One region of the Cobetia sp. 4B genome, then DNA from elsewhere that is predicted to be linked to it. Evidence: predicted binding sites of a transcription regulator. Region 1 holds the regulator's gene; each other region holds the start of a gene.
The links. The regulator LexA, encoded in region 1, represses DNA repair genes until DNA is damaged. The targets are predictions, from matches to a motif close to TACTGTNTANNTANACAGTA.
Positions count from the first base shown of each region.

Region 1 (10,290 bases):
TCGCGCGAGTGCGCGCTCAAGCTCTATGCCAACGACGCCCAGCTCAAGGCTTACGCAGGCATCGATGAGGTCATCAGGGCGCTGGCGGAAGGCGAGATCGATACCGCCGTGGTGCCCTGGTCGCGTGGGCATCAGCGTCCGGTGCGCACCACGCATCAGGCGCTGGCCTTCTGGACGGGCATCTGCGTCGAGCGGCGCGTCTTCCGAGCCATCAGTCTCAGTCTGCTCGGGCCGCCCGGGGCTTCGCCGTCGGCGGTGAGGCGTATCGTGGCACGGGAGGCCCTGTTCGAAGAGTGCGATGCCTGGCTGCAGCAGAACCTGCCGGAGGTCGAGCGGGTGGAGTGTCTGCACATGGCGGATGCGCTGGACATGGCAGAGAGTCGCAGCGATACGCTGGCCATCGCGCCGCCATCGCTGGCGCGTCGCCCGGGGCTTGTGTGCCTCGCCCAGCGCATCGAGGATGACCCCGGCCGTGTGGCGCAATTCGCGGTGCTGAGGCGTGATCACTCGCGGGTGCGCGGCCAGTGCTTTTCCTGTGATGCCACGGTGGATGAAGGGCCGGGCAACGCCGTGCTGTCCGGTACCAGCGAGCCCACCGGGTGAGGGTCGCCGCTCGGCCCTGAGTTCCGTTATGCTGAAGGCCATTCGTCATCAGAGGCCTTTTGTATGGTGTCTTCCGACCAGCGCTCATCCGCACCCTCCGTATCCCCTACATCAGAGACGCAGGACGCCGCGACTTCATCCGATGTCGCGGCGTCCTGCGTGGTGCAACGCATTCCTGCCACTCCCGCCGAGTGGAAGACCCCCGGCGAGCTTGATGCCCGCCTGCCGGTGCGGCCGGCCGTGGTGCCGGTCTCGCTGCCGACGGCCGGGCTGATCATCGTCGATGAGATCAACGGCTTCTGTCAGGTCGCAGGCGGTGCGCTGGCGCCTCAGACGCCCAATGCCCAGGTCAGCAGGATGATTGCCCTCAGCGATGCTCTGGCGCGAACCTTCAGTGAGCGCAAGCGTCCCTTGCTGGCCTTCATTGATTCTCATGCGCCGGGCAAGCCGGAGCCGCCTTATCCCGCCCATTGTGAGCAGGGCAGCGGCGAGGATGAGCTGGTGGCGGAACTTGCCTGGCTGGAGGAGGAGCCGCAGGCCACGCTGGTGCGCAAGGACTGCATCAATGGCTATGTCGGCGCGATTGATCCCCATACCCAGGTCAATGCGCTGCAGGAGTGGGTGAGCGACGAAGGGCTGGAAACCTTGGTCGTGGTAGGCATCTGCACCGATATCTGCGTGATGGATCTGGTATTGACGTTGCTGTCGGCGCGCAATCACGGCCTGCTGGGCAAGGTGCGTGACATCGTGGTGCTGGAGCCCGGCTGTGCCACCTACGATCTGCCGGCCGAAGTGGTTGAGCAGCTGGGGCTCCCCGATACGGCGACGCATCCCCAGGCAGACAGTCATCACATCGGACTTTACTGCATGGCGGCGCGTGGTGCGGTGATCGCCAGTCAGCTTGAGCTGACTTCTTGAGCAGATGTCGTGAGCTGCTGTCATGGATTGAGCTGCGTCTCTCGTAGCGTCGCCGGAGAGAGGGGTAGACGATTAGAGAGTAATTGAAGAGAGAGGAAGAGCAGGGGTGGTGGCAGGAAGGCAGCAATTTCGCCACCTGCCGCGCAGGCAATACTGCTCGTCTGCGCAAAAGGTAGTTTGATTACAACATCTGGCCATGAAAACGCCGCCTCTCTTGCGAGCAGGCGGCGTTTTCATGGGGCGACAGCCAGCGTCATTCAGGCGCGGGTGCTGACCCAGTCGTTGGCGTCGGGCACGGCGACTTCGACTTCCTCGGAGATCAACTTCGAGTGGAAGAGGAAGTCCGCGCTGGCCGCATTGCTGGCGACCGGCACGTTCCACAATGCCGCCAGGCGCAGCAGCGCCTTGACGTCAGGATCATGCGGCATCGGCGCGAACGGGTCCCACAGGAAGACCAGCAGGTCCAGATTGCCTTCGGCGATGCGCGCGCCGATCTGCTGATCACCGCCCAGCGGGCCGCTCAGCAGGCTCTCGACCTCGAGGCCCAGCTCCTTGCTGATGCGGCGGGCAGTCGTGCCCGTGCCCAGCAGCTGGTGGCGGGACAGCTCATCGCGCCAGCGATTGGCCCACGCCAGCATTTCATCCTTCTTGCCATCGTGCGCCACCAGCGCAATGCGCTTGCGTGCTGGCAGGGTGCGCCGTGCCTGGCGCTTGGGTCGTTGTTCGCTCATTCCCTGACCTCCTGAGGATGGGGCAATGTCGCTGGCCTCCCGCCTCGAAAGGCCCGGGGCGGGAGGCCAGCGAGGCCGATCAGTCGATGGTGCTGCCGACAGTGACGATCTTCATGGTGTTGGTGCCGCCATGTGCGTTCATCTGGTCGCCACGGGTCAGGATCACCAGGTCACCGCGAGTCGCGATGCCACGGGCTTCCAGCTCCGCGATGGCGCGACGATTGATTTCCGCCGCCGGCAATTCGCTGGAATCGAAGGGCAGTGACACCACACCGCGGTAGAGGGCCATGCGACGCTGGGTCTTCTGGTCCTGCGCCAGGCCGACGATGGGCAGACCGGAGCGGATGCGCGAGGCGATCAGCGGGGTATAGCCGGATTCCGTCATGCACACGATGGCCACGACACCGGTCAGGTGGTTGGCGGCATACATCGCGGACAGCGCGATGGTCTCATCGGTCTTGCTGAAGCCTTCGTGGATGCGGTGCTGGGATTCCTGCGCGGCACGCTCACGTTCGGCGCCCAGGCAGACGCGATCCATGGTCTCGATGGTCTCGACCGGGAAGTCGCCGGCGGCGGTCTCGGCCGACAGCATCACGGCGTCGGTGCCGTCGAGCACGGCATTGGCGACGTCGAAGACTTCGGCGCGGGTCGGCAGCGGCGCGCTGATCATGGATTCCATCATCTGGGTGGCCGTGATGACCACGCGGTTGAGGCTGCGCGCGCGGCGGATCATGCGCTTCTGCACGCCGATCAGCTGAGCATCGCCAATCTCGACGCCCAGATCGCCACGCGCCACCATCACGCCTTCACTGGCGAGGATGATGCCATCCAGCACGGCGTCGTCGGCCACGGCTTCGGCGCGTTCGACCTTGGCGATCAGGCCGATGTCACGACCTTCCTCGCCCAGCAGTTCACGGGCCAGCTGCATGTCGGCGCCGCTGCGCGGGAAGGACACGGCCAGATAGTCGACGCCGATATCGATGGCGGTCTTCAGGTCAGCCTTGTCCTTGTCGGTCAGGGCTTCGGCAGACAGGCCGCCGCCTTGCTTGTTGATGCCCTTGTTGTTGGACAGCTTGCCGCCGACCTTGACGGTGGTGTGGATCTCGTTGCCCTTGAGCTCATTGACCTCAAGTACCACACGGCCATCGTCGAGCAGCAGCACGTCGCCCGCGACCACGTCATCGGCCAGTTCCTGGTAGTCACAGCCGACACGCTCGACGGTACCTTCATCACGGCCCAGGCCGATATCGAGGATGAACGGCTGGCCTTCGCTCAGCTTGACGGCGGTATCCTTGAAGCGCGCGATGCGGATCTTCGGACCCTGCAGGTCGCCCAGTACGGCGACGCTGCGGCCCTGTGCGGCGGCAGCCTGACGTACGGCCTCGGCGCGCATGCGGTGATCTTCGGGGCTACCGTGGGAGAAGTTGAGGCGTACCACATCGACTCCGGCACGAATCATCGCGTCGAGCACACCCGGCTTGTCACTGGCAGGGCCGAGAGTGGCGACAATCTTGGTGCGGCGGATCGGGCCGTTGAACGCGTGCGGCATGAAAGCATACTCCTTGAACACTGGCGTGATGGACTGGCTGAAAACGCAAACCAGGTTGTTGTCATTTTACTACATTGAAGGCTGAAAGGGAGCCTGTCGAGTATCGTCGGCTGTCGTTGTTCATTCTCGTGATCACGATCGGGACTGCAAGGGGTGACGTGAAGTATGCCGAGCGATTGTTGCGAATACGTTGTCGCGGGTACGCGGACGTCTGCTGGGGCGTGAGGGTATGCCGCGCTACGCCATGCGGGCGCGGCCCGTCATTTCGACGCCTGACGGCCAGGCGTCGCATGTTCTCTGCGGCAACGTCGTGGTGACCGCCCCGTCACGCCAATGTCCGCCGGCTGGCTTTCACTGACAGCCATTCCAGTGCTACCTATATAGTGGCAATACCCTGCTGAGCGAAATTTCCGCTCATCGGCCCAGCGCAGACCGTGCACCGGCCCCGTGTATCGGGCCCGTTGACCGCTGCCATGCGCTGATGACCTATGCTCAAACCCGGCTCGGATGCCGGATTGCCACGACCACATGCCTGACGGCTGTCGATGTCATTCGGCGCAAGCCGCATGCTGACATGGCGGGTGGCAGGGCATGTCTCGAGGCTGGCGCAGAGGCGACCTGTCGAGCCGCCCTGTCGAGGCGTCAGTCTCAACATTGCTGGTCAGCGCTGAAATGCTGGGGTAGGGTAGGCGCATTTTTCGGCTGGGACAAAACCCAGCGCGACGAGTCATTCGCCGGCGCAATCAGCGCCGGCCAGGAGATGCGAGCAACCATGGGCAAGTCACTGGTGATCGTCGAGTCGCCCGCCAAGGCCAAGACCATCAACAAGTATCTCGGCAACGACTTCGTGGTGAAGTCGAGTGTCGGGCACATCCGCGACCTGCCGACCAGCGGTAGCGGCAAGCAGGCCACCGACCCCAAGGAACGTGCCCGTCAGGCGGCGGAGACTCGCAAGATGTCGCCCGAGGTCAAGGCGGCTCACAAGGCGCAGAAGGCCAAGACCCAGTTGATCCGCCGCATGGGGGTCGACCCGGAGAATGGCTGGGAGGCGCATTACGAGATCCTGCCCGGCAAGGAAAAGGTCGTTTCCGAGCTGACGCGTCTGGCCGAGAAAGCCGACACCATCTATCTCGCGACGGATCTGGACCGCGAAGGTGAGGCGATCGCCTGGCACCTGCGCGAGACCATCGGTGGCGACGATTCGCGTTACAAGCGCGTAGTGTTCAACGAGATCACCAAGAAGGCGATCACGGCGGCCTTCGATGAGCCGGGCGAGCTGAAGATGGACCGCGTGCATGCCCAGCAGGCACGCCGCTATCTGGATCGCGTCGTCGGCTTCATGGTCTCGCCGCTGCTGTGGGCCAAGGTCGCTCGTGGCCTGTCCGCCGGGCGTGTGCAGTCGGTTGCCGTGCGTCTGATCGTCGAGCGTGAGCGCGAGATCCGCGCCTTCATCCCCGAAGAGTTCTGGGATGTCCACGCTGAGCTGGCCGCCGCCAGTGGTGAAGCGATCCGTTTCGAGCTGGCGCGTCAGGATGGCAAGGCCTTCCGTCCGACCAGCGAGAAGGAGACGATGGACCGCATCGCGGCGCTGCGCACGGCCAAGCTCGCGATCACCAATCGTGAAGACAAGCCGACGCGCTCCAAGCCGAACGCGCCGTTCATCACCTCGACCCTGCAGCAGGCGGCCAGTGGTCGTCTCGGCTTCTCGGTCAAGAAGACCATGATGATGGCCCAGCGTCTCTACGAGGCGGGTTACATCACCTACATGCGTACCGACTCGACCAATCTGTCGGCGGACGCGGTCGCCACGGCGCGCGACTTCATCAGCGAAGAATACGGCAGCAACTACCTGCCGGAAGCGGCCAACGTCTACTCCAGCAAGGAAGGCGCCCAGGAAGCGCACGAAGCGATTCGTCCTTCCGAAGTGTCGCGCCGCGCCACCGATCTCGCCGGCATGGAGCGTGACGCCGAGCGTCTGTATGAGCTGATCTGGCGTCAGTTCGTCGCCTGTCAGATGCTGCCGGCCGAATACCTGTCCTCCACGCTGACCATCGAAGTGGATGGCTACGAGCTGCGCGCCAAGGGCCGTGTGCTCAAGTTCGACGGCTACACGCGTGTCATGAAGCCGATGGGCAAGAAGGAAGAGGACCAGTCGCTTCCGGACCTCGCCATCGGCGAGAAGCTGGACCTGGTCGAGCTGCAGCCGCTGCAGCACTTCACCAAGCCCACGGCGCGTTACACCGAGGCCAGCCTGGTCAAGGAGCTGGAGAAGCGCGGTATCGGTCGTCCGTCCACCTATGCCGCCATCATCTCCACCATCCAGGACCGTGGCTACGTGGCGCTGGAAAACCGTCGCTTCTATGCCGAGAAGCTGGGCGACATCGTTACCGATCGCCTCAGCGAGTCCTTCAAGGACCTGATGGACTTCGGCTTCACGGCGCGCATGGAAGACTATCTCGATGAGGTGGCCAATGGCGGGCGCAACTGGCGCGAGCTGCTGGACACCTTCTACGCCGAGTTCAAGGCCGAGCTGGACCACGCCCAGTCCGAAGAGGGCATGCGTCCCAACCAGCCGGTGCCGACGGACATCGCCTGCCCGACCTGTGGCCGTGAGATGCAGATTCGTACCGCCTCTACCGGGGTCTTCCTGGGCTGTTCCGGCTACAACCTGCCACCCAAGGAGCGCTGCAAGACCACCATCGATCTGCTGCCGGGCGATGAAGCCGTGGCGGCCGATGCCGGTGAAGATGCCGAGACGGATGCGCTGCGCGCCAAGCGTCGCTGCCCGATCTGCGCCACCGCGATGGACAGCTACCTGATCGATGAGCAGCGCAAGCTGCACGTCTGCGGCAATAGCCCGGACTGTGTCGGCCACGAGGTCGAGGAAGGTCAGTTCCGCATCAAGGGCTACGATGGCCCGGTGATCGAGTGCGACAAGTGCGGCTCCGACATGCAGCTCAAGACCGGGCGTTTCGGCAAGTACTTCGGCTGCACCAACGAGAATTGCAAGAACACCCGCAAGCTGCTCAAGTCCGGTGAAGTGGCGCCGCCGAAGATGGACCCGATTCCGATGCCGGAACTTGCCTGCGTCAAGGTCGAGGACCACTACGTGCTGCGCGATGGCGCCAGTGGCCTGTTCCTGGCGGCCAGTCAGTTCCCCAAGAATCGCGAGACGCGTCCGCCGCTGGTCAAGGAGCTCAAGGCGCATGCCGACGAGCTGCCGGAGAAGTATCACTTCATTCTCGAGGCCCCGGATCAGGACCCGGACGGACGTCCGGCGCAGATTCGCTTCTCGCGCAAGGTCAAGGCTCAGTACGTCATGACCGATGAGGAAGGCAAGGCGACCGGTTGGAAGGCGACCTACGACAACGGCCGCTGGGTCGTCGAGGACAAGCGCAAGGGAGCCAAGAGCTGATGAGCCAGCGTGCCCGTACCAATCAGCTGCTGTATCAGGCCGAGTTGCTGCTGGCCCAGTCAGCAGCCTCTGGCGACGATGAGCATGCCGTGGCGCGTCGCATGGCCGGTGAAGAGGGCGCGCTCGCCCTGCTGGAGCTGGCGCTGGCGTCATTGCTGGAAGAATGTGCCGTGACGGCGCGCTGGCCGCAGGGTAGCTGGCGCGAGCGCCTGGCGTCGCCGCCGACGCCCATCGCCGAGGTCGAGCAGCTGCGCAGCCTGCTGGAGCGCCCCGACAGCTGGTTGTCTGAGCTGGTCGCGGATGTGACCCGCCTGCATGAAGAGGGCGGCGTCGCTCGCCGCGAGGAATCGCGTTCGCGTGGTGATGGTCTGATCATCGCGGCAGCCTCGCGCGCCTCGCTGGCCGAGCGTCTCAGCGCCGCCATCACGGCATTCAAGGCGCTGCTGCCGCAGCTGCGCGAGTCGAGTGTCGAGTGGTAGGTCAAGGCGTTGATCTGGTGCTGCACGCTGGTGATGACTGGCGCATGGCAATCGGGTGACGTTTCGCCTTCACGGGTGCTAGACTGATCGCATTGTGGCAAGCCCTGCATTCTCCGGTACGACCATGGCTCTGGCTGTGGTCGTACTTTTTTCTGCGTCGCTGATGGCAACGCGGTGCCGGGCTTGCCAGCCGTCGCGCTGACGATTACAACGACGCCGGTATCTCGCGAGATGCCGTGCAGGAGGAATGACGTGTCCGATCCCGCCGTACTTGAAATTGTGCAAATGGAAGATGGTGAAGTGATTCTGCGCGCCGCGGAAAGCGAAGGTGAGCCGCTGCTCAGCATTCGCATTTCGGACGAGGCCGCCGATCTGCTGCGTGACAATCGTTTCGAGGTCGCGCGTGAGATGATCGACCACGCCATCACCCGGACTCGCCTCTGGGATGGCGAAGAAGACGAGGACGAGCAGTCAGAAGGCATCGTGCACTGATTCATCGCTCGCGCTTCGCGCACAAAAAAACCCGCCTCGAGGCGGGTTTTTTTGTGCAATGCGTGCGGCTTTTCTGTTGCTCAGAGCTCTGCGAGAAAGGTGCTGCTGGGCATAGCTCGTTGCTCAAAGCGCTGCTGGTCAAAGCCTCAGTGCAGGCCGCCATCGCGGATGACGCCCACCCCGAGACCTTCGATCTCCAGGCTGTCCGTGCGCAGGTCGACCTTGATCGGCGAGAAGTCCTCGTTCTCGGCTTCCAGCCACACGTAGTGCCCGTCACGGCGGAAGCGCTTGACGGTGACCTCATCCCCCAGACGTGCCACCACGATCTGGCCGTCACGCACGCTGGTGGTGCGGTGCACGGCCAACAGGTCGCCTTCCAGAATCCCCACGTCCTTCATCGACACGCCGCGCACACGCAGCAGGTAGTCGGCAGCCGGCGAGAAGTAGTCGCTCGGTAGCGGACAATGACGGTCGATATGCTCGCTGGCAAGAATCGGGCTGCCGGCGGCCACTTCCCCGATCACCGGCAGGCCATCGTTGGCGCTGTCGTCGACGTCAGCCAGCGACGGCACGCGAATGCCGCGTGAGGTGCCCGGCACCATCTCGATGGCGCCCTTGCGCTTGAGGGCACGCAGATGCTCCTCGGCGGCATTCGGCGAGCGGAAGCCCAGCGCCTGGGCGATTTCGGCCCGCGTCGGCGGGTAGCCAGAGGACTTGATGGTCTTGATGATGAAGTCGAAGACATCCTGCTGGCGCGGAGTAAGCGGCTGGGTCATGGCATTGCCTTTGGCCTGGGCGGCATCTTGAGCTGACGGCACGGGGTGTGCATCCATACAACTGTCATTGTATCCAGTCATGGCGGTCATGCAAGGCATCGTGGCTTGCGTGGTGGCCTCAAAGGGCAGGTAGTCGCCGGGATATCGCTGTCTGGCGACTTTTCCTGCCGATATCCGAGGCATTCTTTCTTGAAGGGAATGTCTGGAGGTGAATGCCTAGAGATGAATGCCTGGAGATGAATGCCTGGAGATGAATGCCTGGAGATGAATGCCTGGAGATGAATGCCTGGAGATGAACCCGGCCTGGCTCTGGCGGGGTGGTCAGTCACCGAGCATGACGAGCCCTTGAATCGGCTCGGTCAGCGTTGAGGGAATATCAGGCTTGGCTAAACCTCTGGCGTTTGAAACGCGAGAGAATTGTCAGTCATGGCATGGCGCGCTAGAATCAAGGTGTTTCAAACGAATGTTCGCCGATGGCGGTGCTCACGGGTGCCATGATCGAACGCGCCTTGCGGTGAACCTGCACCACCTCATGAGAGAGTCGCCGCGCGGGGCTTGCGCCGTGACCTACGACTCCAGTCCTTTTCTACCTGACAAGGGTTCCGCCCATGGCCCAGACCGATACCGTTACCCGCATCCTCGATACTGCCGAGGTGCTGTTCGCCGAGCGCGGCTTCGCCGAGACCTCACTGCGCAACATCACCAGCAAGGCCAAGGTCAATCTGGCGGCGGTGAACTACCACTTCGGCTCCAAGAAATCGCTGATCCAGGCGGTCTTCGCGCGCTATCTCGACCCTTTCAGTGAGCGTTTCCACGCGGCACTCGACAGCGTCGAGCAGCAATACGCCGGGCGTCAGGTGCCGCTGGAGGTCCTGCTGGAGGTGATGGCGCGTACCGTGCTGGAGGTGCCGGCCGAGCGCAACAGCCTGCGTACCTTCATGCGCCTGCTCGGGCTGGCCTATACCCAGGGGCAGGGCCACATGCGACGCTATATCCGCGAGCATTACGGCACGGTCTTCAGCCGCTTCGCCGAGCTTCTGAAGCTGGCGACGCCTAATCTGCCGGACAACGAGCGCTTCTGGCGTCTGCACTTCATGCTCGGCAGCGTGATCTTCACCTTCTCGGGCCTGGATGCGCTGCGCGATATCGAGGAGGCCGAGTACGGCCATCACACCACGGTGCGCGAGCTGATCCAGCACATGCGTCCGGTGGTGGTCGCGGCAATGGCAGCGCCGCTGCCGGCCTCGCTCGGGGATGGTGAGGCGGTCACCCAGGCGGCCAGCTGATGGCCTGCTGGGTAGCGGTGGACCTCTCGCGCCAGAGCCTT
Region 1 covers NZ_CP059843.1:990,308-1,000,597, forward strand. Annotated here, with positions in the region: gene H2O77_RS04210 (prephenate dehydratase domain-containing protein) at 1-603, shown strand, start outside; gene H2O77_RS04215 (isochorismatase family protein) at 667-1,521, shown strand; gene H2O77_RS04220 (methylglyoxal synthase) at 1,779-2,252, opposite strand; gene pyk (pyruvate kinase) at 2,332-3,801, opposite strand; gene topA (type I DNA topoisomerase) at 4,574-7,216, shown strand; gene H2O77_RS04235 (DUF6586 family protein) at 7,216-7,695, shown strand; gene H2O77_RS04240 (hypothetical protein) at 7,948-8,187, shown strand; gene lexA (transcriptional repressor LexA) at 8,334-8,963, opposite strand; gene H2O77_RS04250 (TetR/AcrR family transcriptional regulator) at 9,572-10,249, shown strand; gene H2O77_RS04255 (L,D-transpeptidase) at 10,249-10,290, shown strand, end outside.

Region 2 (10,290 bases), 790 kb from region 1:
CGGAGGAATATGGTGTCAGTGTGACGCAGGAGCGCATCTGGAAGTCAGAAGTCGTCGACTTCGATGAGGCATGTATCGAGGTCGTCAGGCAGGCCGTCGCCAATCAGGATGCGCCCTCACGAGAGATGATGAGCGGTGCTGGCCATGACGCCGTCTATGTTTCGCGCGTGGCGCCGACGGCAATGATCTTCGTGCCGTGTCTCGATGGCATCAGCCACAACGAGGCGGAATATGCTTCACCTGAAGACTGTGCCCTCGGCTGCCAGGTACTGCTGGAATCCGTGCTGGCGCGTGCGGGTCGCTGATTTCTCCACCGTTGCCATCCCGTTCTCACGTCTTTTCCGCCACAGTCATCCCTCGGAGCCATACCATGCCACTCACTCAGGCCCAATGGCAGCAACGTGCCAGCCAGCTGTCCTTTGAAACTCGCGCCTATCTCGATGGCGAGTTCACACACGCCGCCAGTGGCAAGACCTTTCCCTCTCTCAATCCTGCGACGGGCGACACTCTGGCGCAGGTGGCCCGCTGCGAGGCGCCCGAGGCAGAACGCGCCGTGGCTTGTGCCAGAGCTGCCTTCGACAAGGGCGATTGGTCGCGGCTGGCACCGGCAGCCCGCAAGCGCACCTTGCTGCATCTGGCAGAACTCATCGCCGAGCATCAGCAGGAGCTCGCACTGCTCGATACACTCGACATGGGCAAGCCGATCACCAGTGCGCTGGGCGATGTGGCCTCTGCCATTGAATGTCTACGCTATACCGCGGAGTCCCTGGACAAGCTCTATGGTCAGGTCGCGCCGACCGGCGAAGAGGCGTTGGGACTGATCGTGCGTGAACCCCTGGGCGTGGTCGTCTCCATCGTGCCCTGGAACTTCCCGCTGATGATGACGATCTGGAAGATTGCTCCAGCCTTGGCGACTGGCAACAGTGTCATTCTCAAACCCTCCGAGAAGTCATCGCTCTCGGCGCTGCGCCTGGCGCAACTGATCGCGCTGACGGAGATACCCAAGGGAGTCTTTCAGGTACTGCCAGGCTTCGGCACAGATGTCGGTAAGGCGCTGGCGCTTTCGATGCAGGTCGATGCCATTGCCTTTACTGGCTCGACTCAGGTGGGCAAGCTTCTGACGCAATATGCGGGTCAGTCGAATCTGAAACGGACTTTCCTCGAGTGTGGTGGCAAGAGCCCGAATATCGTGTTCGAAGACTGTGCTGACATCCCGTGCGTCGCACGTCAGGCCGCTGCCGCCATCTTCCATAATCAGGGAGAGGTTTGCATCGCAGGTTCTCGCCTGTTGGTGCATAACCGTATTCGCGAGCCATTCGTTCGTGCGCTGTGTGAAGCTGCCAGGAGCATGCAGCCGGGGGACCCATTGGACCCGCAAAGCTTCATGGGCGCCATCGTCGATCAGGAACAGTACGACAAGATTGCCAGCTACATTGCGCTCGGTGAGCAGCAAGGGGCAAGACGTGAGGCGATCATCACGGATGACAATCGCCAGGTTGAGGGCTGTTTCATAGCGCCGACCATCTTCACTGGCGTGACGGCAGACATGGCCATCGCCAACGAGGAAATCTTTGGCCCGGTTCTCGCCGTCATGGGGTTTGATGATGAGGAAGAAGCGATTGCGATCGCCAATGACTCTGACTATGGGTTGGCAGCAGGGCTCTGGAGTCAGGACGTCAACCGGGTGATTCGTGTCGCGCGCCGATTGCAGTCTGGACAGGTCTATATCAACAACTGGGCAGGGCCGGACATGACGATGCCCTTTGGTGGTGTGAAGCAGTCCGGCAATGGCCGCGACAAGTCACTGCAGACACTCGGTGAATATACCGAGACGAAGTCCATCTGGTTGGCCATTACCTGAATGGTGGTGGCGGGGATGATCCGTGCTGGACGTTCTGACACGAACAAGCGTCTTGCAATGAAAGCGCCAGGCTCATGCCTGGCGCTTTCATTGGCGTTCGGGGCGTGATGGCTCCGGATGCGCCAGCGTTATACCTTCGTTGGCTATGCTAGGATGTCTCGATACGTCACCAGGGTCGGCTCATGATTCACAAAGAGTTGTTGTGCGCTCCAGAACTATCGAGCTGGCATTGCGTGCTGGCGAAGCTGATGACATCGGCATCTTCGGCGGAATTCCCTCGCTTGCTGCAGGACGTCTTCCACGACATTCTGCCTTTTGACACGATACTGGTCAGCACCTACAAGCAAGGGTGCGCACCCATCCTGATCTACGACAATTATCCTCCTGAGCGTCGGCAGCAGGGGGTAGAACGTTATATTGGCGATGCCTACATATTGGATCCCTTCTATACCTCGACCCAGCAAAGCTGTCGTCCCGGCGTCTACCGCCTGAGTGAGCTGGCGCCTGATTGCTTCGAAGACAGTGAGTACTACAAGCATTATTACGGCGCGTTGGGACTCAAGGATGAAATTGGCATCTTCATACAACTGCCCGGCGACATCGTGATGGTGTTTTCGCTGGGATTGCATGAGACCTCTCTGCCGCTGACTCGAAAATCACTGCTGGCGCTCAAGAACCTGCAACCGATCATCGAGCCCCTCGCGCGCGAGTATTGGAAGTGGCAGGGCGTCAGTTTCGTGGATCGCCTGGAGCATCATGAGCCGGTAGAGGCCGCCTTCGATAGCTTTGGTGATGGTCTTCTGACGCAGCGTGAGCAGGACATCGTCAAGTTGTTGCTGGCCGGACACTCCACCAAATCTGCCGCGCGTGAACTCGCAATCAGCGATGGCACCGTCAAGGTACATCGCAAGCATATCTATCAGCGTCTGGCCGTTTCGAGCCAGGCCCAGATGTTCCGCCTGTTTCTGGATCACGTCTCGCTCGTCTCTCGCCAGAGCGGGGCACTGAGCCAGGTCGGGCCTTGATAGGTTTCCTCGAGCGCCGGATTATCGCTACTTGATGGCTGAATGACGGCTACTCAACGACGAAAGGCTGCCCATGGGCAGCCTTTCGTGTATTCGAGAGCTTGGGAGAGGCGTCATCAGCTCAGACTGTATGACGCCCCGAGCCTTCAGGCGCGGCCGACGTGCTCGCGCAGGTGCGTGCGGTAGGCCTGGGTGTAGGCTGCCAGGTCAGGATTCTTGATTACATCAGTGGCCAGGTAGGTCGGCAAGGCCGTCATGCCGAGGAATTCCATCGCCTTGTGCACCGGGAAGTAGACGCCATCGATGCCCTTGCCCTCGAAGAAGTTGCCTTCTTCATCAAAGGCCTCAAGTGGCGCATTCCAGGTCAGTGACAGCATGTACTGGCGGCCCTGCATCAAGCCGCCAGTGCCATAGCCCTGGGTCGGACTGGTGCGATGACGCCCATCGCTGGCATATAGAGAGCCGTGGCCCTCAGTCAGGATGTCATCGAGATACTTCTTCACGGTCCACGGCAGACCCATCCACCAACCTGGGGTCTGATAGATGATCAGGTCCGCCCACAGCTGCTTCTCGATTTCCGCCTTGGCCTCGAAGCCTTCCTCGATGACGGTTTCACGCACTTCATGACCCAGCTCGGCCAGCTCACCGCGCGCCAGCTCATGCAGCGTCGCGTTCAGCTCGCCATTGGAATGGGCAAAGGCCTTGCCGCCGTTGATCAGTAGAATCTTCATGCCGGGTACTCCACAACTGTTGGCTTTTCAGCAATGGCGCACAGCATGAGTGTTCGCAAGTCATTGATAAAGCGGCGCTGGCGTAAAACACCTTTGCTGTGGGTGCAACAATCCGATCAGGTTGCGCGCGATATCTACGCATTCACTCCCTTCATGCCTTCTGCGGTATGAGCGCCGAGGAAAGGGATTGTATTGCTGATGGTTGGGGCACTCGGAATTGCGCTCAGAGCTTTCGGCCAAGTCCACTAACGCAACCGCTTCAATTCCTGCCAGTTGGTGGTGTAGCGGGCGCTGCGGTGGGCGCAGCGCAGTTGCCAGGCGGCGTCGGGGCGTGCGACGCCCAGACGCACGGTGCCGCGGCCCATCTTCTGATTCATGGCGTCCAGTGTCGCCATCAGCTGCTGACTGCGTTCACGCCTGGCGATATCCGCTTCGTCGTCGAGCAACGAGAGTTGCTCGCGTGGCTGGTCGATGAGGTCGAGCAGCATCACGCCAGCCTTCATGAAGCGATAACCGCGCAGGTAGATATGCTCCAGCGCCTGTTGCGCGGCGGCGAGTATCTCGCGGCTGTCATTGGTGGGGGCGGGCAGCTCGACGATGGTGCTGGGTGAGTATTGCGGCAGGTCGGGTCGGTGGCGATTGCTCTTGAGGAAGACCAGCACGGCGCGTGTCAGGCTGCCTTGATGGCGCAGCTTCTCGGCGCCGCGCTGGGCATGTTGGCGGATGGCGTCCCTGAGTTCATTCAAGTCACCGGTCATGCGCCCGAAGGAGCGCGAGGTCATGATGCGCTGGCGAGCGTCATCGGCATCATTCATCTCGAAGCAGGGCGTGCCTTGCAGTTCGCGCGCGGTGCGTTCCAGAACCACGGAATACCGCTGGCCGATGGCGCGCGGGTCGGCGCAGCGCAGGTCCCAAGCAGTGTGCAGGCCTTGCAGTGCCAGGCGTTCGACCAATCGTCGGCCCACGCCCCAGACATCGCCCAGTGGCGTATCGGCCAGCAGGCGCTGGGTGCCGACTTCATCGGGTTCCAGCACGCAGACACCGCCGAATTCCGGACGTTTCTTGGCAGCGCGATTGGCCAACTTGGCCAGCGTTCGAGTTGGCGCGACCCCGACACATACGGGAATGCCGGTGAACTTGCGGACATTACGGTGCAGGGTGCGGCTCAATGTCAGCATCGAGTTGCGATCAAAGCCATCGAAACGCACGAACATCTCATCGATGGAGTAGGGCTCGACCCCGGCGGAATATTCCTCCAGCACCTCACGCACGCGCGCCGACATGTCGCCATACAGCTCATAGTTGGAGGAGAGCAGGTGGATGCGCCCCTCACGGACGAGTGACTGTAGCTGGAAGGCGGGGGTGCCCATCTCCACGCCCAGCGCCTTGAGTTCGTTGGAGCGCGCGATCACGCAGCCGTCATTGTTGGACATCACGCCGACAGGGCGGCCCTCCAGGCGCGGGTCGAACACTCGCTCGCAGCTGGCGTAGAAGTTGTTGCAGTCGACCAGTCCGATCATCGGCGTCTTCATACCGCGTATTCGTGGATGACGGAACGCACCACCCCCCAGACCTGGCATTCGAGGTCGAAGATCGCGACCGGCGGATACAGAGCATTGCCGGAGCTCAGATAGGGGCGCTGACCGATCAGCTCATAACGCTTGACCACCACCTCACCCTCGACCAGTGCCACCACGATATGCCCGGGGCGGGCATCGATGGAGCGGTCTACCACCAGGGTGTCACCCTCATAGATGCCGAAGCCTTCCATGCTGTCACCCGCCACCGTCATGAAGAAGGTCGCTGCCGGGCGCTTGATCAGCCGCTCGTTGAGGTCCAGCGTGCGCCCCGCGTAATCCTCGGCCGGCGAGGGGAAGCCGGAAATGCCAGCGCGCCCCGTGATGTGAGGGTGCGGCAGCGCACAGGGCTCCGGCGCTGGATGAGGGCGAGCCAGCGAGGCGTGGGACGGTTGAGCGGCAGATACGGTCATGGGTGGGGTCTCCTTTCGATACTGTATTCATATACAGTATCGGCGCTGAGAAGCCCTCAGGCAACCGATAATCCCTGCGAGTGCTGCACATTCACGAGACGCAGATCAGATGAAGTGCACCTGTGTTCAATGGTGGACGGCAGGTAAAGCTGCTAGCAGAAAAAATTTCCCGGTAGGCCTCGCGTTTGCGTTTGCCTGATATCCGCCTTACCTTCGTTATTCCTTATATAAAAATATTAGAGGTGGAAAATGCGGCTTCCGATGTTGGCGGTGGGTTTGGCATGCGGTATGTGCAGTGCCAGTGCGCAAGCGGCGGACTATCAGGATGTGCAGGATGCCGTCGAGCAACAGCGAGCACCTCTGCTGGAGACGCTGGAATCACTGGTCAACTTGGATTCGGGAACGGGCTACCGTGAAGGCTTGAATGACGTTGAGGCAATGCTGACCCAGCATCTCGAAGCGCTTGGCGCACAGGTGGAAACGCACCCTGCCAAGACCTATGGCGGCAATACGATTGTCGGTCGCCTGCAGGGAGATGGCAGTCGCAAGATAATGTTGATGATTCACTACGACACCGTCTTCGATGAAGGCGCCGCCACGGAGCGTGCCTTCCGTATCGAGGATGGGCGTGCCTATGGCCCGGGCGTGGGCGATGCCAAGGGTGGCGCAGCCGTTATTCTGCACAGTCTCGAGGCGCTGAAGTCGCTCGGGTTTGATGACTATGGCCAGGTGACGGTTGTCTTCAATCCTGATGAGGAGAAGGGCTCGCCTGGCTCGCATGACCTGATTCATGAGCTATCGGCAGATCAGGATGCCGTGCTGGTATTCGAGCCTACCTTCGCTGACCCGGGAGTTGATGCCGTCACCGTCGTCACCAAGGGCATCAACTATGCGTTTCTCGAGGTGAAGGGCCGTGCCTCCCATGCCGGTGGCGCACCAGAGGAAGGGCGCAACGCCATCATGGAGCTGTCTCATCAGCTGCTGCAGTTGAATGAGCTTGATGATGCGGACAAGGAGACGACGCTCAACTGGACGATCGTCGAGGGCGGCGTCAAGCGCAACGTGATTCCGGAGCATGCCAGGGCGGAAGGTGATATGCGCTACTTCGATAGCAGCGAGTATCAGCGTGTCCTGGAAGAAGCGCAGGCCATCACGAAGAACCAGTTGATCGATGATACCGAAGTGGAGTTCCACCTCGAGAAGGGGCGTCCGCCGCTGCCTGACAATCCGCAGAGTCAGCAGCTGGCCGAGCAGGCCCAGAAGATCTATCAAGAGTTGGGGCAGACACTGCAAGCGGTCGAGATCGGTGGCGGCACCGATGCAGCCTACGCCTATCATGCAGATTCCGATAAACCGGCAGTGCTCGAATCCCTGGGTCTCGTCGGCGGCGGCTATCACAGCGATCAGGAGTTCGTGCTGGTCGATAGCGTCGTGCCACGCCTTTACCTGACGACGCGCATGATCATGCAATTGTCCGAGGATCAGCCGCAGGAGTGAAACCGGGGTTGTAGCGGTAAATGATATGCCGTCATGACAGCAAGCCCGATAAAAAAGCCCGGCCTCCTGGAGGTCGGGCTTTTTTGGGTCTTTCCCAATGCTGTTCTGTCTATCAGCCCGCCGGGCTCAGGATGCGGATATCGCCATCGGCGATCCAGTCACCGGCGTTGTCGCGGAAGCGCTGCATGTGTTCGGTCTCACGGTGGGCCTGCAGCGCATCGTGGGATTCCCAGGCTTCCACCACGGTGATGGTGTCGGGGCGTGGGTCGTTGTCCTTGTCGGCGGCGCGTTCGGAGTCCAGGCACGGGTGGTAGGCGTGGCAGCCATCTTCCTCGCGCACGGTGGGCGCGACGGCGCAGAGTTCATTGAAGACATCCTGAACGTGGCCTTCCTTGGCGGTAACGGTGGCGATTACCCAGATCATCTTGGCTCCTTGTGACGGTGCTGACCGCCGATGTTGTCGGGATTCTCGTGATGAGATGTCCTGACTATGTGGAGCCGTTTCTGGCCACTGCAAGGGGCAGGGGCTGACTGCCGGCATGACCCTGCATGATTAGCACATGAAAGCGCCGGACAGCAGGGCTGTCCGGCGCAGTTGTCATCAGACGATGATCCGCGTTCGTGATGGATCAGAAAGCGAAGGCGATGGATCAGGACGGGAAGGCGAACTGGGCGCCTTCACGCAGACCGGCGGAAGGCCAGCGCTGGGTGATGGTCTTGCGGCGAGTGTAGAAGCGCACCGCATCCGGGCCGTAGGCGGACAGATCGCCGAACAGCGAGCGCTTCCAGCCGCCGAAGCTGTGATAGGCAACCGGTACCGGCAGCGGCACGTTGATGCCGACCATGCCGACCTGGATGTGATCACTGAAGTAGCGGGCGGCTTCGCCATCACGGGTGTAGATGCAGGTGCCGTTGCCGTATTCGTGATCATTGATCAGCTGCATGGCGGCTTCCATCGAATCGGCGCGCACGACCAGCAGCACCGGGCCGAAGATCTCTTCCTGGTAGCAGGTCATCTCCGGGGTGACGCCATCGATCAGGGTGCCGCCGACGAAGAAGCCGTTCTCGCCGCCTTCGACCTGCGGATTGCGGCCATCGACCACCACCGTCGCGCCTTGCTGCTCGGCGCTGTCGATGTAGCCGACCACCTTGTCACGATGGGCCGCGGTGATCAGCGGGCCGAAATCATTGCCCTTGTCGCTGTAGATGCCGACCTTGAGGCCTTCCATCTGCTGCTTCATCTGCGCGATCAGCTTGTCGGCGGCGTCATCGCCCACGGCCACCGCGACGGACAGTGCCATGCAGCGCTCACCGGAGGAGCCGAAGGCGGCGCCATTCAGTGAGTTGGCCACGTATTCCATGTCGGCGTCCGGCATCACGATGGCGTGGTTCTTGGCGCCACCGAGGGCCTGACAGCGTTTGCCGTTGGCTGCGGCGCGGCTGTAGATGTATTCAGCGATCGGGGTGGAGCCGACGAAGCTGACCGCCTGAATGCGCGGGTCGTCCAGCAGCGTATCGACGGCTTCCTTGTCGCCATTGACGACATTCATGACGCCGGCCGGCAGACCGGCCTCCATCAGCAGCTCGGCGATGAACAGCGTGGAGGTCGGGTCGCGCTCGGAGGGCTTGAGGACGAAGGTATTGCCGCAGGCGATCGCCATCGGGTACATCCACAGCGGCACCATGGCCGGGAAGTTGAACGGCGTGATGCCGGCAACCACGCCCAGCGGCTGGAATTCACTCCAGGAATCGATGCCCGGGCCGGTATTGCGGCTGTGCTCGCCCTTGAGCAGTTCCGGGGCGCTGCAGGCATATTCGACATTCTCGATGCCGCGCTGCAATTCGCCCAGCGCATCGTGACAGATCTTGCCGTGCTCCTGACCGATCAGGCGGGCGATCTCGTCGGCATGTTCTTCCAGCAGCTGCTTGAAGCGGAACATCACTCGGGCGCGCTTGATCGGCGGCGTGTTGCGCCACTCCGGGAAGGCGGCCTCGGCGGCCGCGATGGCTTCCTCGACCGTCGCCTTGCTGGCCAGGCGCACCTGACCGCCGACTTCGCCGGTGGAGGGATTGAAGATGTCCTGGGTACGGCCTTCGCTGTGATCGATGTTGCCGTTGATGAGGTGTCCGAGCGTCTTCATTGGGTGGGTCTCCCTGAGATGACTTGTGAAATGAATGGCGATGAATGAAGTGGTGTTGATCGTCAGTTCTGAATGTTGATGGTCAGTCTTGAACGTCGATGGTCAGCCTTGAGCGTCGACCGTCAGCCTTGAGCTTCGAGCGTCAGTCCTGGGCGGCGAAGGCATCGCCGAGGGCATTGATCAGACGGTCCAGCTCGTCGTGTTCGGTGATGAACGGCAGGCCCAGCTGGATGGTGTCGCCGCCGTAACGGACATAGAAACCGGCCTTCCAGCAGTGCATGGCAATCTCATACGGGCGCCGCGCCGGCTCGCCGGGATAGGCCTCGACCTGCAGGGCACCGGCCAGACCGTAGTTGCGGATGTCGCTGATGTAGCGCGTGCCCTTGAGCTCGTGCAGCTTCTTCTCGAACACCGGACTCAGCTCGCGGACACGGGAGATGAGCTGGTCGTTCTCGAGCACGTCGAGGGCTGCCAGCGCCGCGGCACACGCCACCGGGTGACCGGAGTAGGTGTAGCCGTGGGGAATCTCCATCATGTAGTCGGGGCCGCCGTTGTCCATGAAGGTCTGGTAGATGTCGCCCTTGACGACCACGGCGCCCATCGGCACCGCGCCATTGGTGATCTGCTTGGCGACGTTGAGGATGTCCGGCGTGACCCCGAATTCCTCGGCGCCACTCATGGCGCCCATGCGTCCGAAGCCGGTGATGACCTCATCGAAGATCAACAGGATGTCGTGCTGGTCGCATATCTCGCGAAGGCGCTTGAGATAGCCTACTGGCGGTGGCAGCACGCCGGCGGAGCCTGCCATCGGCTCGACGATGACGGCGGCGATATTGGAGGCATCATGCAGCGCGATCAGCTCCAGCAGCTCATCGGCGCGCTCGGCACCGGTCCTGGGCATGCCGGGCGTGAAGACATTTTCCTTGAGCAGGGTATGCGGCAGGTGATCGGCATCGACCCCCTGACCGTAGAGCGAGCGGTTGGCCCCGATGCCACCGACACTGAAGCCCCCGAAGTTGACGCCGTGATAGCCCTTGCTGCGTCC
Region 2 covers NZ_CP059843.1:1,784,540-1,794,829, forward strand. Annotated here, with positions in the region: gene H2O77_RS07605 (Zn-dependent hydrolase) at 1-305, shown strand, start outside; gene H2O77_RS07610 (aldehyde dehydrogenase) at 371-1,861, shown strand; gene H2O77_RS07615 (helix-turn-helix transcriptional regulator) at 2,044-2,886, shown strand; gene H2O77_RS07620 (NAD(P)H-dependent oxidoreductase) at 3,033-3,617, opposite strand; gene H2O77_RS07625 (Y-family DNA polymerase) at 3,863-5,137, opposite strand; gene umuD (translesion error-prone DNA polymerase V autoproteolytic subunit) at 5,146-5,607, opposite strand; gene H2O77_RS07635 (glutamate carboxypeptidase) at 5,896-7,104, shown strand; gene H2O77_RS07640 (putative quinol monooxygenase) at 7,217-7,528, opposite strand; gene H2O77_RS07645 (CoA-acylating methylmalonate-semialdehyde dehydrogenase) at 7,755-9,245, opposite strand; gene H2O77_RS07650 (aspartate aminotransferase family protein) at 9,388-10,290, opposite strand, start outside.
Region 2: umuD (translesion error-prone DNA polymerase V autoproteolytic subunit) is a predicted target of LexA. The motif match lies at 5,627-5,646, and genes of this name have one in related genera.

Region 3 (10,290 bases), 1.5 Mb from region 1:
ACCATACTTGGCATCGAAGAGTGCCGCTGCGCCGCGCGCCTTGGCCTCATCGAGACTCATGAACTCGATGGTGGTCTCGGCGTTGGCCAGGATCTGCGCGTTGACGATGCGCTCGACCTCGGACAGCTGCTCGGCCGTCATCGCCTCAAAGTGGCTGAAGTCGAAGCGCAGACGCTCGGCCGTGACCAGCGAGCCCTTCTGCTGAACGTGCTCGCCCAGCACCAGACGCAGCGCTTCGTGCAGCAGGTGCGTGGCGGAGTGGTTGCGCACGGAAGCCGCGCGCAGCTCGGCATCGACCTGCGGACGCACCTTGTCACCGACCTTGAGAGCGCCTTCGATCAGCACACCGTGGTGCAGGTGATGGCCGGTCTGCTTCTGGGTATCGCTGACCTGGAAGCGGCCGCCATCCAGATGCAGATAACCGGTGTCACCGGCCTGGCCACCTGACTCGCCGTAGAACGGGGTGGTATCGAGTACCACGATGCCCTTGGTGTCCACCTCGAGCTGCTCGACGGCATTGCCTTCGGCGTCGAACAGCGAGGTGACGGTGGCTTCCCCTTCCAGCTGGTCGTAACCGGTGAAGACGGTCTCGCCTTCCAGCACCAGGTTGGCGGAGTAGTCGCCGCCGAAGTTGCTGGCGGCACGGGCGCGATCACGCTGTGCTTCCAGGGCCGCCTGGAAACCTGTCTCATCGAGGATCAGCTCGCGCTCGCGGCAGATGTCGGCGGTCAGGTCATAGGGGAAGCCGTAGGTGTCGTAGAGCTTGAAGATGGTCTCGCCGTCGAGGGTATTGCCCTCGAGACCAGCGATGGCTTCTTCCAGAAGCTTCATGCCATGTTCCAGCGTACGCGCGAACTGCTCCTCTTCCTTGAGCAGCACACGTTCGATCTGCTCGCGTGCGGCGCGCAGTTCCGGATAGGCATCGCCCATCTCGCTGTCCAGAGCCGCGACCAGCTTGTAGAAGAAGCTGCCACGCGCCCCCAGCTTGTGACCGTGACGCACGGCGCGACGGATGATGCGGCGCAGCACGTAGCCACGGCCTTCGTTGGACGGCAGCACGCCATCGGCGATCAGGAAGGCACACGAGCGGATGTGGTCAGCCACCACGCGCAGTGACGGCGTGGCGATGTTGTCGTGACCGATGATCTCGGCAGCGGCGGCCAGCAGATTCTGGAACAGGTCGATTTCGTAGTTGGAGTGCACGCCCTGCATCACGGCCGCGACACGCTCCAGGCCCATGCCGGTATCGATGGACGGCTTGGGCAGCGGGTGCAGCGTGCCCTCGGCATCACGGTCGAACTGCATGAAGACAAGGTTCCAGATCTCGATGTAGCGATCGCCATCCTCGTCCGGGCTGCCCGGCGGGCCACCGGCGACGTCTTCGCCGTGGTCATAGAAGATTTCGGAGGACGGGCCGCACGGGCCGGTGTCGCCCATCTGCCAGAAGTTGTCCTCGTCGAGACGCGAGAAGCGGTTCTGATCGATGCCGACCTCGTTGAACCAGATGTCACGGGCTTCGTCATCGCTGACGTGCACGGTGACCCACAGCTTCTCCTTCGGCAGGCCGAGTTCTTCGGTCAGAAACTTCCAGGCGAACTGGATGGCTTCGCGCTTGAAGTAGTCGCCGAAGCTGAAGTTGCCCAGCATCTCGAAGAAGGTGTGGTGACGGGCGGTATAGCCGACGTTGTCCAGGTCATTGTGCTTGCCACCGGCGCGCACGCAGCGCTGCGCGGAGGTTGCACGGCTGTAGCCACGCGGATCACGGCCCAGGAAGACATCCTTGAAGGGCACCATGCCGGCGTTGGTGAACAGCAGAGTCGGGTCGTTGTTCGGCACCAGGGAGCTGGTGGGAACGATGGTATGGCCCTGCTTCTCGAAATAGGTCAGGAAGGCGTTTCTGATTTCTGCGCTTTTCATAGAGGTTCCGTAGCGATGTGCGTAAAGACGCTCCGGGGGTCTTCTGCATGACTTCCGCATGGTTTCTGCATATTCATCCATGTGGGTATGCATGGAGGTGCAATGAAAAGCATGAAAGAAGGCGCCTGCCCCGTGCCGTCGCAAGACGACCTAGTATAACGCCTGTTCGCGCAAGCTAAAGGGGGGGAAATGTCTTGAAGCGCCGGTTTGCGCGTCATGAGAGCCAAACAGTCGCCCGCCAGCTAGCCTTCTTCGCCCTCATCACTCCAGGCGGACTCCATGGCATAGCGCAGCTGCTCATAGTCGAAGCCGCGCTGGAGCAGAAAGCGCTCGCGCCGCGCGCGCTCCTTGTGCCCCTCGCCGGGGCCGGAAAAGCGCCTGGCCAGCGTCTCGCGCGCCAGTTCGAAGAAATCCACCGCCTCGACATGACCGAAGGCATCCGGCGTCGGGTCACTGGCGGCACGCATCACGGCATTGAGCGTCTCGCTATCGATACCACGCTGGCGCAGCTCCTGCTGGATACGCCTCGGCCCCTGCCCGCGCAGCACTCGCGTCCGCAGGAAGCTGGCGGCAAAGCGCTCATCGGATTGCAGGCCCTCCTCGACCATGCGCTCCAGCACCTCCTCGATCAGCAGCTCGACCTCATCGCGACTCAAGGCCGCCTGTGCACCCTCCTCGCCCGCGGCTTGCCGCTCTGCCAACTCGTCATTGCTGACCGCCCGCAGGTAGTCACGCTCCTTGAGATAGTCGTGCAGCTCGCGGCGGCTATGCTCGCGGCGCGCCAGGCGCGCGATGGCATCATTGCGCGCACGCCGTTGCGGCGTCATCGCGCCTGAGTCGAGCGGTTGATACTCAGGCCCACCCATTTCAGCGCTGTCATCGTGCATGGTCATGCTCCCCGGGGTTGAGCAGAAGGACATCGATGGACGTGAACGCAAGGCGCCCGCCTCCGAGTCATCGGGGCGGGCGCCTTGGGATCATCTCACCGGGTCGAAAACGACACGGTGCGATGACGCCAGCCTGGCGGCTGGCGCTCTTGCTCTTTCTTCTGGACGAACCTCAATCGAGATCGATATCCAGGTCGTCTTCACTCTCGGCGGCCGCGGTCTCTTTCGGCTCTTCCTTGGCTTCCGGCGCTGCCAGCAACTGGGCACGGATCTGGGTTTCAATCTCCTCCATGATGGCGGGATTGTCTTCCAGGTACTGGGCGGAATTGGCCTTGCCCTGACCGATCTTGCTGCCCTGATAGCTGTACCAGGCGCCTGACTTGCCGACCAGACCACACTGCACGCCCAGGTCGATCACCTCACCGGCGTGATAGATGCCCTTGCCGTAGAGAATCTGGAACTCGGCCTGACGGAACGGCGGCGCGACCTTGTTCTTGACGACCTTGACGCGGGTCTCGTTACCGGTGACTTCATCACCGGACTTCACGGAACCGGTACGACGGATATCCAGACGCACACTGGAGTAGAACTTCAGTGCGTTACCGCCAGTCGTGGTTTCGGGGCTACCGAACATCACGCCGATCTTCATGCGGATCTGGTTGATGAACACCACCATGCAGTTGGCGTTCTTGATGTGACCGGTCACCTTGCGCAGTGCCTGGGACATCAGACGCGCCTGCAGGCCGACGTGGGAGTCGCCCATCTCGCCTTCGATCTCGGCACGCGGCGTCAGTGCCGCCACGGAGTCGACGATGATGACGTCAACACCGCCGGAGCGTACCAGCATGTCGACGATCTCGAGCGCCTGCTCACCGGTGTCCGGCTGGGAGACCAGCATCTCGTCCAGATTGACGCCCAGCTTCTCGGCGTAGGACGGATCCAGTGCGTGCTCGGCATCGATGAAGGCACAGACCTTGCCCTGCTTCTGCGCCTGGGCGATGACCGAGAGGGTCAGTGTCGTCTTGCCCGAGGATTCCGGGCCATAGATCTCGACCACGCGCCCGAAGGGCAGGCCGCCGATGCCGAGTGCGATATCCAGCCCCAGAGAACCGGTGGAAACCGACGGGATGGCCACACGCGGGGCATCGCCCATGCGCATGACGGCGCCCTTGCCGAACTGGCGCTCGATCTGGGACAGCGCCGCGTTCAGCGCCTTGGTACGATTGTCGTCCTTTGCCATGTGGCCTCCTGTCGAACGGCGGAGCCACACGGGCTGCCACCTGGAATAGAGAATTCTGTCACTGAGAGCTGAGCAGACACCGTCAGACTAGCGGCTGAGGTGTCGTGGCAAAACCCTGTATACATGGACAGTATAATGCCGCAAGTTGCGTCACTCTGCCAGTCCGGTGATGCGCTTTTTCAGGCAGCACCCTCAACGCGGGGCTTGCATCGGGCTCACGCGTGTTCGGTGCCGATCTGCAAGGCCTCCACGCGTTCGATCAAGCCCTGCAATGCCTCCCGCACCGCGGCGTCGCGCACGGCCTGCCGGTCGCCGGGAAAGTGACAGCAGCGTGCCTGCTGGCGGGCCTCACTCCCCCACGCCAGCCATACGGTGCCGACGGGCTTCTCGTCACTTCCCCCGCCGGGGCCGGCCACACCGCTGATCGCCACCCCCAGCTCAGCGCCGCTTTCGCGACAGGCGCCCCGCACCATCTCGCACACGACTGCCTCGGAGACGGCACCGAACTCTTCAAGCGATGCCTCACTGACCCCCAACAGGCGCTGCTTGGTGGCATTGGAATAGGTCACGTAGCCCGCATCGAAATAGCTGGAGCTGCCGGCAATCGCCGTGATCGCCGCGCTCACCCCGCCTCCGGTGCACGACTCGGCGGTGGTGACGCGCACCCCGCGCGCGACCGCCAGCGCCTGCAACTGCTCAGCCAGGGCATTCGCGCACGCAGCCTCAGGGGTCGTACCAGTCAATTGGCTCACGAACTTTCTCCTTGTGGAGGTCATCGGGTGAAAAGGGCAGCGAGCATGAGACATCACAGGCATTGGAGCCGGCCGCGCCAGTCCGTAGAATATCGCGCATCCCGCATGCCGTGCTCTCGCATGTGTGCTTTTTCCCATTGCAGTGCAGTCAAGGAAGTCCATGGCCATGGCCAAGAACAGCGCGCCCCAGATGACGCCGATGATGACGCAGTACATGAAGATCAAACGCGAGCACCCCGGCGTGCTGCTGTTCTATCGCATGGGCGACTTCTATGAACTGTTTCATGAGGACGCCAAGCGCGCAGCACAACTTCTCGATATCACGTTGACGGCGCGCGGCAGCTCCGGCGGCTCACCGATTCCCATGGCAGGGGTGCCCTATCACAGCGCCGAAGGCTATCTGGCACGCCTGGTCAAGATGGGCGAATCGGTGGCCATCTGCGAGCAGATCGGTGACCCGGCGACCAGCAAGGGGCCTGTCGAGCGCAAGGTCGTGCGTATCGTCACCCCGGGGACACTGCATGATGAGGCGCTGCTGGATGCCAGCCGCGACAACCTGCTGGTGGCGCTGCACCGTGATGGCGAGACCTGGGGCCTGGCCGCTCTCGAGCTCTCCTCCGGTCGCTTCAGCGTGCTCGAGGTCAATGGTGATGATGAGCTGCTGGCCGAGATCCAACGTCTGTCGCCTGCCGAAGTCATGGTCGGCGAAAGCCGTACCCTCCCCGCCAGCCTGTCCTCGCGTCCGGGCCTGACCCGTCAGAGCGATTGGCACTTCGATCACGAGACAGCCTTGCGCCTGCTGTGCGATCAGTTCGGCGTCCAGGACCTCAACGGCTTCGGCTGCAGCCACCTGACGCGCGCCGTCACGGCAGCCGGCGCCTTGCTCGACTACGCTCGCGACACCCAGCGCACCGGCCTGCCCCACGTGACCGCGCTGGCCGTCGAGAGCCGCGATGACTCGGTGGTGATCGATGCCGCCAGCCGTCGCAACCTCGAGATCGATACCAACCTGGGCGGCACCAGCGACAACACGCTGGCCAGCGTGCTGGATGTCACCGCGACCGCGATGGGCTCACGCCTGCTCAAGCGCTGGCTCAACCGCCCGCTGCGCGATCAGCTCCAGATCGGCCAGCGCCAGGCGGCAGTGCAACGTCTGCTGGATGGCGACTATCCCTTCGAACTGCAAGGTCTGCTCAAGCGCATCGGCGATGTGGAGCGTATCCTCGCCCGTGTCGCGCTGCGCAGCGCTCGCCCCCGTGACATGGCACGCCTGCGCGATGGCCTCAACACCCTGCCCGAGCTGCGCGCCGTGCTCGCCAGCGTCGAGAAAGGCAGCGCCATCGATGACCTGCGCGATGCCATCCGCCTGTTCCCGGCACTTTCCGCGATGCTCAGCGAGGCGCTGGTCGAGAATCCGCCGGTGGTGCTGCGCGATGGTGGCGTGATCGCCGATGGCTACGACGATGAGCTGGACGAGTATCGCGGCCTGTCCGAGAACGCCGGCCAGTATCTGGTCGCACTAGAGACCCGCGAGCGCGAGCGCACCGGCCTGAGCAACCTCAAGGTCGGCTACAACCGCGTGCACGGCTACTTCATCGAGCTGCCGCGCTCGCAATCGGCCGAGGCCCCGCCGGAATACATCCGTCGCCAGACCCTCAAGAATGCCGAGCGTTTCATCATCCCCGAGCTCAAGGAATTCGAGGACAAGGCGCTGTCCGCCAAGTCCAAGTCACTGGCGCGCGAGAAGCTGTTGTATGAGCACCTGCTGGATGATCTGAATACCGAACTGGATGGCCTGCAGCAGACGGCCCGCGCGCTGGCGTCACTGGATGTGCTGACCGCCTTTGCCGATCGCGCCGCCGCGCTCGATTTCGTGCGCCCCGAACTCAGCGAGACCCCGGGCATCGATATCGAAGGCGGACGCCACCCGGTGGTCGAACATGTCAGCGATCATCCCTTCGTTCCCAACGATGTGCGCTTCGATGATGCGCGGCGCATGCTGGTGATCACCGGCCCCAACATGGGCGGTAAATCCACCTACATGCGCCAGACGGCACTGATCGCTCTACTCGCACATACCGGCAGCTTCGTGCCGGCATCGCGCGCCTGCATCGGCCCGCTGGACCGCATCTTCACGCGCATCGGCTCATCGGATGACCTGGCCGGCGGACGCTCGACCTTCATGGTCGAGATGACCGAGACCGCCAGCATCCTGCACAACGCCACTGACGAGAGCCTGGTGTTGATGGATGAAATCGGCCGCGGCACCTCGACCTTCGATGGTCTGTCACTGGCATGGGCCAGCGCCGAGCATCTGGCGCGCACGCGTGCCTTCACCCTGTTCGCGACCCATTACTTCGAGATGACGGCGCTGCCCGAGCATGCCGATGCCGTCGCCAACGTGCACCTGACGGCCGCTGAGCACGGCGATGGCATCGTCTTCATGCACCGCGTCGAGGAAGGCCCTGCCAGCCAGAGCTATGGCCTGCAGGTGGCCCAGCTGGCCGGGGTGCCGCAGAGCGTCATCCTGCGGGCACGCGAGAAGCTGACCAGCCTGGAGCAGCAGGAAGTCGATCGTCCGCAGGTGGCACGCGAGGATGCGCTGGGCCAGCCGGTACCGCAGCAGAATGACCTGTTCGCGGCACCGCCGCATCCGGTCGTCGAGGCCCTCAATGGTCTTGACCCGGATGATCTGAGCCCCAAGCGAGCGCTGGAGCTGATCTACGAATGGCACCGTCAGCGCTGAGCGCCGTCACACCGAGCCAGCGTTGGCGCGCCTGGCCCGAGAATGAGTGGCAAGGCCCGAGAATGAGCGGCAAGGCTCGACAGCAACCTTCGGGCATAGCACCATTCCAAAACGATCCGCCCCTGCTGATTGCGGGGGCGGCAGAGCGCCACTAGAATAACGCCTTATAACATCTGCGCCGCTTATAACCTGAAGGCCATGATGTCGCCGAGACGACACATGGTGGGCGCCTGGACCACGACCTACGAGAGAGACGCCAATCCGCGTCAGGAGACCTGCATGGCATTCATCGTCACCGAGAACTGCATTCGCTGCAAATACACCGACTGCGTGGAAGTCTGCCCGGTGGATTGCTTCTACGAAGGCCCGAACTTCCTGGTGATCAACCCGGATGAGTGCATTGACTGCGCGCTGTGTGAGCCGGAATGCCCCGCCGAAGCCATCTTCTCCGAAGATGAAGTACCGGAGAACCAGAAGGAATTCATCGAGCTGAATGCCGATCTGGCCGAAGTCTGGCCGAACATCAGCGAGAAGAAGGACGCCATGGAAGACGCCGAGAAGTGGGATGGTGTCGATGGCAAGCTTGAGTATCTGGAGCAGTAAGCCCCTCAAGCAAACCGCATCTCACGTGGCAAGTGGCTTGCCCGCCCTGACCGGGCAAGCCCGGCTCTCACGACAGAAACGGCAGCGATTCCCTCGGGAGCCGCTGCCGTTTCTGTCTCTGATACCGAAAGTCGGTGCCTGAAGTCGGTGACTCAAGCTCATGCCAGGAGCTCAGCCCCCTGACATCCGGGCATAAAAAAGGGCGGCCCCGTAAGGTCGCCCGCTCCAAGCGTGTCCCTGTCGATCCATCCTGGATCGCACTCCTGAGTGCTGTCCCTGCCCTTCACGACATCCTGTCATTCGGGGCGCACCGTCACGCGTGGCGGGCATTGCAGCACTGCTCGCGCAGCTGTCCCACCGCAATGCCCGTTAGTGCAGATATTTGCCTGTCCTGCTGTCCTGCCCATGCATTGCCCGGCGTCCTGCCTGTACCGCTCCCTCCTGTGCAGCTGACAGCCTCACGACATTCCTTGTCCGACCATCCTTGTCGTGGCTTCCTGCCACTTGATGCTGCCGCTGTCTGCCCCATCATTCCTGACGCGGATGATGTCCCGTCATCCGTCACTTCCTGTGAAGGGCAAGCTTCCTGACTGCATATCGGAGCCTGGGGCTCTTCGACACTCCGTGTCGTTATCGTGCTTCCTGCCTGTGTGGCGCTTCCCATCGCCAACGGATCATCCTGATCCTGACACACTCCGGTGTCATGCCCGCTATCCTTGCTTCCCTGGCATCTCTCGCCTGACTCCTTCAAGCGAAGATATGCAGCTCTCTGCTACCGACGTCCATGTCAGGTCCTTTTCCGCCGAGCGTCCTGCTCAGCGGGGCGAAACGTCCTGTCTCGCCATCAAGTCTTTTCTGATCATCCCGTTGGCATCCTGCCGAGACTGCGGTGTCCCGCCGCACCCTCACGTCCATGCAGCCATTCTGGGCAGCATTCGCCGGCGAGGCAACTAGCCAAACCGCTTAACCCGCTATACCTGAACAGGCCGTCAAAGAAAATATATTCAATAAAATCAAATAGATACCGAAGAACATACGTTTATATCCGCAGGCAACTCGCAGCCAGTGTCTCGATTGTCCTGCGGGATTTGTAAGAGATGGCTTACACGAAATCAGTGCCTGAAAGCGGCCTGTTTCCTGCCTCCCCCTCAAACGCACTCAATCATCGCCTGCAATGCACAACGGGGCCGTGCCAGAAGGCACGACCCCGTTGCAAGTTACCTCTGCGATGCTGGGCGCTGAGCCCCTCACATCACAGGCGATTACTGACCCTTGATCTCTTTCAGGCCGTTGTAAGCCACGTCACCCAGCTGCTGCTCGATCACCAGCAGACGGTTGTACTTGGCGACACGGTCAGAGCGGCACAGAGAGCCGGTCTTGATCTGGCCAGCACAGGTACCGACGGCGAGGTCGGCGATGGTGGTATCTTCGGTCTCGCCACTGCGGTGGGAGATGACCGCGGTGAAGCCGGCAGCCTGCGCCATCTTGATCGCATCCAGGGTCTCGGACAGCGAGCCGATCTGGTTGAACTTGATCAGGATGGAGTTGCCGATGCCTTCATCGATACCACGGCTCAGGATGCGCGTGTTGGTGACGAACAAATCGTCGCCGACCAGCTGCACCTTGTCGCCCAGCTCGTCGGTCAGCATCTTCCAGCCTTCCCAGTCGGACTCATCCATGCCGTCTTCGATGGAGACGATCGGATATTCCGCGGCCAGGCCGGCCAGATAGTCGACGAAACCACGTGCGTCGAAGCTCTTGCCTTCGCCGGACAGGTTGTACTGACCGTCCTTGTAGAACTCGGAAGACGCGCAATCCAGCGCCAGGGTCACATCGGTGCCCAGGGTGTAGCCTGCATCGCTGACGGCCTGCTTGATGACGGCCAGTGCTTCGGAGTTGGACGCCAGGTTCGGTGCAAAGCCACCTTCATCGCCCACGGAGGTGCTCAGCTCGCGACCCTGCAGCACCTTCTTCAGCGCGTGGAAGATCTCGGCGCCGGTGCGCAGTGCTTCACGGAAGGTCGGCGCGCCGACCGGCTGGACCATGAACTCCTGGATGTCGACATTGTTGTCGGCATGCTCACCGCCGTTGATGATGTTCATCATCGGCACCGGCATGGAGTACTGGCCCGGCTGGCCGTAGAGC
Region 3 covers NZ_CP059843.1:3,827,499-3,837,788, forward strand. Annotated here, with positions in the region: gene alaS (alanine--tRNA ligase) at 1-1,917, opposite strand, end outside; gene H2O77_RS15685 (regulatory protein RecX) at 2,160-2,744, opposite strand; gene recA (recombinase RecA) at 2,977-4,044, opposite strand; gene H2O77_RS15695 (CinA family protein) at 4,260-4,748, opposite strand; gene mutS (DNA mismatch repair protein MutS) at 4,963-7,542, shown strand; gene fdxA (ferredoxin FdxA) at 7,822-8,145, shown strand; gene eno (phosphopyruvate hydratase) at 9,408-10,290, opposite strand, start outside.
Region 3: recA (recombinase RecA) is a predicted target of LexA. The motif match lies at 4,158-4,177, and genes of this name have one in related genera.